3 regions of the Viridibacillus sp. FSL R5-0888 genome follow, and region 2 is predicted to be linked to each of the others. Evidence: riboswitches for the same ligand, from Rfam matches in the RefSeq annotation. Region 2 holds a riboswitch; each other region holds the start of a gene.
The links. A riboswitch is a leader RNA that binds a small molecule or an ion and turns the genes downstream of it on or off. The one in region 2 is predicted to bind thiamine pyrophosphate.
Positions count from the first base shown of each region.

Region 1: linked by a shared signal. The riboswitch ahead of MKY02_RS18710 (ABC transporter substrate-binding protein) and the one ahead of thiT (energy-coupled thiamine transporter ThiT) in region 2 are both predicted to bind thiamine pyrophosphate.
Region 3: linked by a shared signal. The riboswitch ahead of tenA (thiaminase II) and the one ahead of thiT (energy-coupled thiamine transporter ThiT) in region 2 are both predicted to bind thiamine pyrophosphate.

Region 1 covers NZ_JBBPAU010000001.1:3,748,500-3,750,771, reverse strand. The annotation lists gene MKY02_RS18715 (hypothetical protein) at 1-383, shown strand, start outside; TPP riboswitch at 661-770, shown strand; gene MKY02_RS18710 (ABC transporter substrate-binding protein) at 875-1,867, shown strand; gene MKY02_RS18705 (thiamine-binding protein) at 1,881-2,171, shown strand; gene MKY02_RS18700 (ABC transporter permease) at 2,171-2,272, shown strand, end outside.
Region 2 covers NZ_JBBPAU010000001.1:550,266-552,537, forward strand. The annotation lists gene MKY02_RS02675 (M20/M25/M40 family metallo-hydrolase) at 74-604, opposite strand; gene MKY02_RS02680 (peptidase dimerization domain-containing protein) at 550-684, opposite strand; gene MKY02_RS02685 (M20/M25/M40 family metallo-hydrolase) at 770-1,135, opposite strand; TPP riboswitch at 1,282-1,387, shown strand; gene thiT (energy-coupled thiamine transporter ThiT) at 1,522-2,082, shown strand.
Region 3 covers NZ_JBBPAU010000001.1:202,423-204,694, reverse strand. The annotation lists gene MKY02_RS01095 (MATE family efflux transporter) at 1-874, opposite strand, end outside; TPP riboswitch at 1,043-1,147, shown strand; gene tenA (thiaminase II) at 1,244-1,933, shown strand; gene thiM (hydroxyethylthiazole kinase) at 1,933-2,272, shown strand, end outside.

The sequences.
Region 1 (2,272 bases), 3.2 Mb from region 2:
ACTCAGAAGCATACAATGAACTTTCAAAATATGAAGTTAATTATCTCGATAATTACAAAGCAAGTGTAACTAGCTCCTATCCAGCGAAAAAATATATCTTAGATTTAACATATAAAGGAAAAGTATACTTATCTGAAATTTATAATACAGACGGTACACTTAAAGAACCGATACAAGGGTGGGTCGATCCAATTAGCGGATTCTATCCTATAGATTACGCAAGGGACGGCAACTATGAATTTTTGGCGTACCAAAAAATCGCAGGTAGATACCATGCAGATGGTTTGGGTTATGTAGAAACAATATTAAAATGGAATGGACATGGATTCGTTCCAGATCGCCAAACTGTTTCGATTTTCGGTGCAGATTTGCCAACGAAATAATCTATTAATAAAATTGTAGTTAGCAATTAGAGAGTACTTAGGACGTGAATATTCTGCTAAATAACAAACACTGGAGTTAGCGCAACAAACACCAGAGTTAGTGCAACAAACATCAGAGTTAGCGCAATAAACGCCCAAGACAGAGCAACAAACCACCAACTACACACAACAATCCCAAGAGAAACCACCAAATTCCAAAACCCAAAAACAATCGTTTCCAAATAAATATTGGAATCTTTTGTTTTTTTGATATAATAGATGAGAAAAGTTCATATGTGCAAGAATGTGGGGGGGCTGGTGTTGCCAGCTGAGAATGTATCCGATAGATGCTGACCCTTAGAACCTGATCTGGTTAACACCAGCGGAGGGAACATCAGCTAAAATCTCGAGTATCATTGAATTTTAGAGTGTATGTTAACGTCCGGAATAGTTCCGGGCGTTTTTCTTTTTGCATGGAACTTGTCAAAATAATATAGATGGAGGCAAGGGAAATGAAAAAATGTATGCTGCTCCTTGTAGCATTATTCGCTTTAGTAGGTTGCCAATCAAATGAGTCAAAAGGAAGTGACAACGACTCAAAAAACGAATTAACAAAAGTAACTGTCGTTTTAGATTGGACACCAAATACAAATCATTCTGGTTTGTATGTAGCAAAAGAAAAAGGTTTTTTTAAAGATCAAGGCTTGGATGTAGAAATCATTCAACCAGGTGAAACAGGAGCAGATCAACTAGTCGCTTCAGGAAAAGCCGAATTCGGTATTACAGCGCAAGAATCGATTACGCAAGCAAGAGTCCAAGGAGTTCCACTAGTCTCAATTGCAGCTATTATTCAACACAATACATCGGGCTTTGCTTCCCCAATAGATAAAAATATTAGATCACCAAAAGATTTCGAAGGTAAGACTTATGGTGGTTGGGGTTCTCCAATCGAAAAAGCTGTACTTGATTCTCTTATGAAAATCGAGAATGCAGATAGTAAGAAGCTAGACATTATCAACGCTGGAGATGCAGACTTCTTTACAATGGTCAAAAAAGATGTAGATTTTGCATGGATTTACTATGCATGGACAGGTGTCGAAGCGGAACTGCGTGGAGAAAAAATAAATATGCTCTATTTAACAGACTATAGTGACAAACTAGATTACTATACTCCAGTTCTTACAACTAACGAAAAAATGATCCAAAGTAATCCAGATACAGTGAAGGCATTTACTAAAGCAACTTCACAAGGATATGAATTCGCTATAAAAGATCCAGAAACTGCTGCAGATATTTTACTAAAAGCTGCCCCAGAATTAGATGCAGAGTTAGTTAAGAAAAGCCAACAATGGCTAGCTGACAAATATCAAGATGATGCAAAACAATGGGGAGAGCAGAAACTTGAAGTTTGGGAAAACTATGCAAATTGGATGAGTGAAAATAACGTATTAGAAGGTAAATTCGAACCTGAAAATGCGTTCACAAACGAATTTTTACCACAATAAGGAGGAGAAATAAATGGCTAACTCATTAATCAGTGTACAAATCATTCCAAAAACAAAAACATACGAGGATGTTATTCCTTTTGTAGATGCAGCTATCAAAATTATCGACGATGCTGGTGTGAACTATGAAGTGCATCCGCTTGAAACAACAATGGAAGGTGAACTTTCTGAACTGCTAGACATCATTCGTGTGATGAATGAAAAGATGATTGAACTAGGTAGCGTTAACGTCATCACTCAAGTGAAAATGCTTTACCAACCATCTGGTATCGAACTAGGTACATTAACGGAGAAATACAGATAATGAAATGGATACGTGAAAAAGGAGGAGCGATTTTTTTGCTCCTTTTCATTTTATGTAGTTGGGAATTGATTGTTCAATTAAAAGAAGTACCGGGTTGGTTA
Region 2 (2,272 bases):
ACAATACTCGATTGTTATCCAGCCCAAGCACCTCCAGTCATATTATTATCTACGCTACAAAGCCCAAAAAGATTCAACTCAATGCATGTACTTTTATTATATCTGCGTAACGGTATACAGATGAAATACTGACATATTCAGTGGGACCATGCCAATCTGCTCCAGTCGGTCCGAATTCGATGGCTCCTACACCATCTGCAGCATAAAATCGAGTATCAGCAGATCCATGTTGTCCAAATAGCATGTCCTGTTTGTCGCAAACTGTTGTCATTGTTTTTATTAATGATAAAACAAATGGATCATCAGCATCTGTTTTAACTGCAGGAGCAATACTGTGAATAATTATTTCAGCTGATATTTTTTCATCATCGAGAATTTTTTGAATTTCATTTAGAATATCTTCTGCTGATTGTCCTCGGACGTATCGAATATAATAGCGTACATTGCACTGATCTGGGACGACATTAAAACGTTCACCTGCTTGTATTGTTGCCAAATTAATTGATGGAGAATCATAAAATACATTACGAGCATTTGTTATTGGTGATTCTAACAGTTTGAGTGGAATTGCAGGGCTTGTAAAACGGCATTTAACCCCTCCCAAGGAAGACTACCATGTGATGCTTTACCTTTAAATTGAAGTTCGAATTGAAGAATGCCTTTTGCTTGTAAACCAATCTGCATTTGTGTAGGTACACCACAAATTGGCCATTGTAGCCATTACGAGCAAGCGTACCAGAGGTATTTTCACCGCCAATTTCTTCGTCTGTCACCAGATGAAGTTGAAGGCGTCTAGGCAGCTTGTCAGCTGATTAGATAACTCTACAAAGCTGAACATCATCGCCGCAACTCCGGCTTTCATTTCAGCAGCTCCACGTCCGTATAAAAGATCACCATCTACAAAGGGGGTATATTGTTCAATTGCTGCTGGGACGACATCAACATGGCCGTTCCAGATAAGACAATCTGCACCTTGTCCAATTTCAGCTGTTAAAATATCAAATCCATTATTTTGATGTAGGTTAACATCTATACCTTGTTTCTCAAGCCAATTAGCACAAAATTGTAATGCTTCATTTGCGCCAGTAGGAGTATCACTTTTATATATGATTAGCTTTTTAAGTAAACTAATCATCTAATTGTAATCACTTCAATTAAATTCCATTTTGTTTATTATATACGTTTTGAAAGAAATCTCTCATTCATTTCAGAGTAATCTATTGAAATAAAAGAATTGTTTGAGTACAATAGGGGTGTTCTACAATTACAATTAAATGATGTATTTACCACAAGGGGAGCCGAAATGGTCGGCTGAGAGTGAACCCAAAGTTCTAACCCTTTGAACCTGTAAGTTAATGCTTGCGTAGGAATGTGGATAGAAACCGACATATAACCGATGTCAGGACCTGTCCTGATGTCGTTTTTTTGTTGCCAAAAGTTTTACTATCTAGAGCCCATTTACAAATGGGATACGTTTAGGTCTTGTGTGTTCTACATCAGAACTACGGGAGGATATTTATTTTGAACAAAAAGAGATTGTTGTTTTTAATCGAGATTGCAATTTTTTCTGCAATCGGCTTAATTTTGGATCAGTTATCATTTAAGCTATGGGCTCAAGGTGGTTCTATTAGTCTTGTTATGGTACCAATTGTATTAATGGCATTCCGATGGGGTGTATCGGGTGGTTTAATTACCGGGTTTTTAATTGGTTTATTGCAAGTGGCGATGGGTGCTTCAATTTTCACACCTGTTCAGGGATTTATCGATTACTTTATAGCATTTACTGTAGTCGGTCTAGCTGGTGTTGTGAGACATCTAGTTTTTGCAGCGAGTAAGCAATTAAACAAAAAAGCAATGACTTTGTATATTGTGCTCGGTACAACTCTAGGTGGTTTATTGAGGTATATTGCTCATACTACAGCAGGGATTGTCTTCTTTAGCGAATATGCAGGTGACCAAAATGTTTATTTGTATTCTATAATTTATAATGGTACGTATATGTTGCCAGCTACTATACTAACAGCGGTTGTAGCTGTACTTTTATTTACTTCAGCACCGCGATTATTACAACAAAAAAATTAAAAAAAAAGAGGATTCCTTATAGATGGAGTCCTCTTTTAGTACTTTCAGTTATGTAATTTCATATGTTAAACATAAGAACTAAATAAAATTATTCTAAATATATAGACATTTGAAATAGCTATATACGCGATTTTCATGTTCTTCATTTTGCGAAAAAAGTGTTATAGTAGAGAGTAGACATATGAGAAGA
Region 3 (2,272 bases), 350 kb from region 2:
TGGCAAATAAATAGGTGAACATTGAAATATTATAAGCGTATTGCCGAGCTGCTAGTGATTCTGCACCTAAATACGTCACGTAGTATAAAAAGACAATTTGACAACCTTGGTACATCACTTGCTCAAATGCAGATGGAAGTCCAATTTGCAAAATCTTACCGATATATTCTTTTGATAATGACACGTAGTATTGAAATTTAATACGTACCTCTAGTGCTTGGTACAATAGCCAGAAGAATACTAGTAGAGCCAAAACACGACTGACGACTGATGAAATTGCCGCACCTTGCACCCCTAGTTCAGGGAAGCCAAATTTACCGAAGATCAAAACATAGTTCCCTATTACATGAAAAATATTCATTCCAAGTGATACATACATAGTCTGTTTCGTCCAACCATGCACACGAATGATCGCTGCTAACGAGTTGATGATTGCTTGTAGGAAAATAGCTCCCCCAACAATGAATAAATATTTACTAGCATACTCAAGCACATCACCTTGTAAATTCATTGCAATCATAATATTTTTCGAGAAAATCACGAAAGCGACGCTCATTATTAAACCAATAACTAAATTCAAGGAAACGGCTAGTGCTGAAATTTTGGCTGCTTCCAAATAACGCTTAGACCCTAAATATTGAGCAACAACAATCGATGCCCCGTTTCCTATTACTTCTAAAACTAAAATTGCTATATGAATATATTGATTGGCTGCTCCTACTCCTGATACTGCATCATCAGACAATGCGCTCAGCATAAATGTATCAGCAAGCCCCATCAACATAAATAAAAATACTTCTAAAAAAATCGGCCAAGTTAAATGAAATAAATTTAATTTCACTTCAGGCCCTTTCACTGTTGCCGTTGTGCCCATCTAAACACCTTGCTTCCCACTATAAAATTCAGATAATTTGTATCTTAACATAGAAATCAGCTCATATCTATGGCTTAATGCCATTTATTACAATCTATTTACTTTGCTTAATTACACCTTGCTAATTCCATTATTTATGTTATATTGATGTTGAAAACTAAATCGCTTTTTAACCACTAGGGGAGTCATATAATTGGCTGAGACGCAGAGTGTTGCGGACCCTTGGAACCTGATCTGGCTCATACCAGCGGAGGGAAGTGGCGCTATCAGTCTATTTTGTTTTATTGAAAATGATTGCTCGCCGCCTACTGACACAGATCAGGGGCGGCTTTTTGTTTTCAAAAACAAATGAATTTGGGGTGCATAAAGATGACATTTTGTGAAGAAGTAAGACAAGAGTGTAATGATTTATGGGAAGGTAGCTTTCAACATCCGTTTGTAAAATCATTAGCAGCAGGTACTTTACCACTCGACATTTTCCAATATTACGTACAACAAGATGCTTATTATTTAACCCACTTTGCAAAGGTGCAAGCACTAGGAGCAGTAAAGGCAAATGATTTACATACTACACAACGTTTTGCCAAACATGCTGAATCAACATGTATTGCTGAATTGTCACTTCATGAGCAATTTTTTACTATGTTAGAAATTACAGATGAAGAGCTTGCTGCATTTGAGCCCGCACCGACAGCATATGAATATGTATCTCATATGTATCGCGCTACAAACAATGGTGATTTAGCTGATACTCTCGCTGCAATACTTCCTTGCTACTGGCTTTACTATGAAATTGGCGAACGCCTAAAAGATTCAAAACCTAATCACCCTATTTATGATAAATGGATTCAAACATATGGCTCTGAGTGGTTCGGAGAATTAGTAGAAGAACAAATTAATCGCATGAATGACCTTGCCAAAGACTTACCCCCTGCACGTATTCAACAACTAAAAGAACATTTCCGTAAAAGTAGTTATTATGAATGGCATTTCTGGGAAATGGCTTGGACGAAACAACAATGGACAATTGGACATTACGAAAAGGAGCTGACTAAATAATGGGTCAACAACCTTTTCTTGAAAAGTTACGTGTCGAAAAACCGCTAGTCCATAATATTGCCAATATCGTTGTTTCCAATTTCCAAGCTAATGGTCTCCTCGCACTAGGTGCTTCTCCTATGATGGCGGAGGGAATCGAGGAAGTAGCTGAAATGGCTGCTCTTGCAGACTGTACAGTTCTTAACATCGGTACACTTGATCAAGGAACTGTTTTATCCATCATTGAGGCAGGTAAAAGTGCCAATAAAAAAGGTATTCCTGTTGTTCTTGACCCAGTTGGCGTAGGTGCTAGTGTGTTTCGTAAGAAATCCGTGACAACCATTTTAAAGGAAGTTCAAG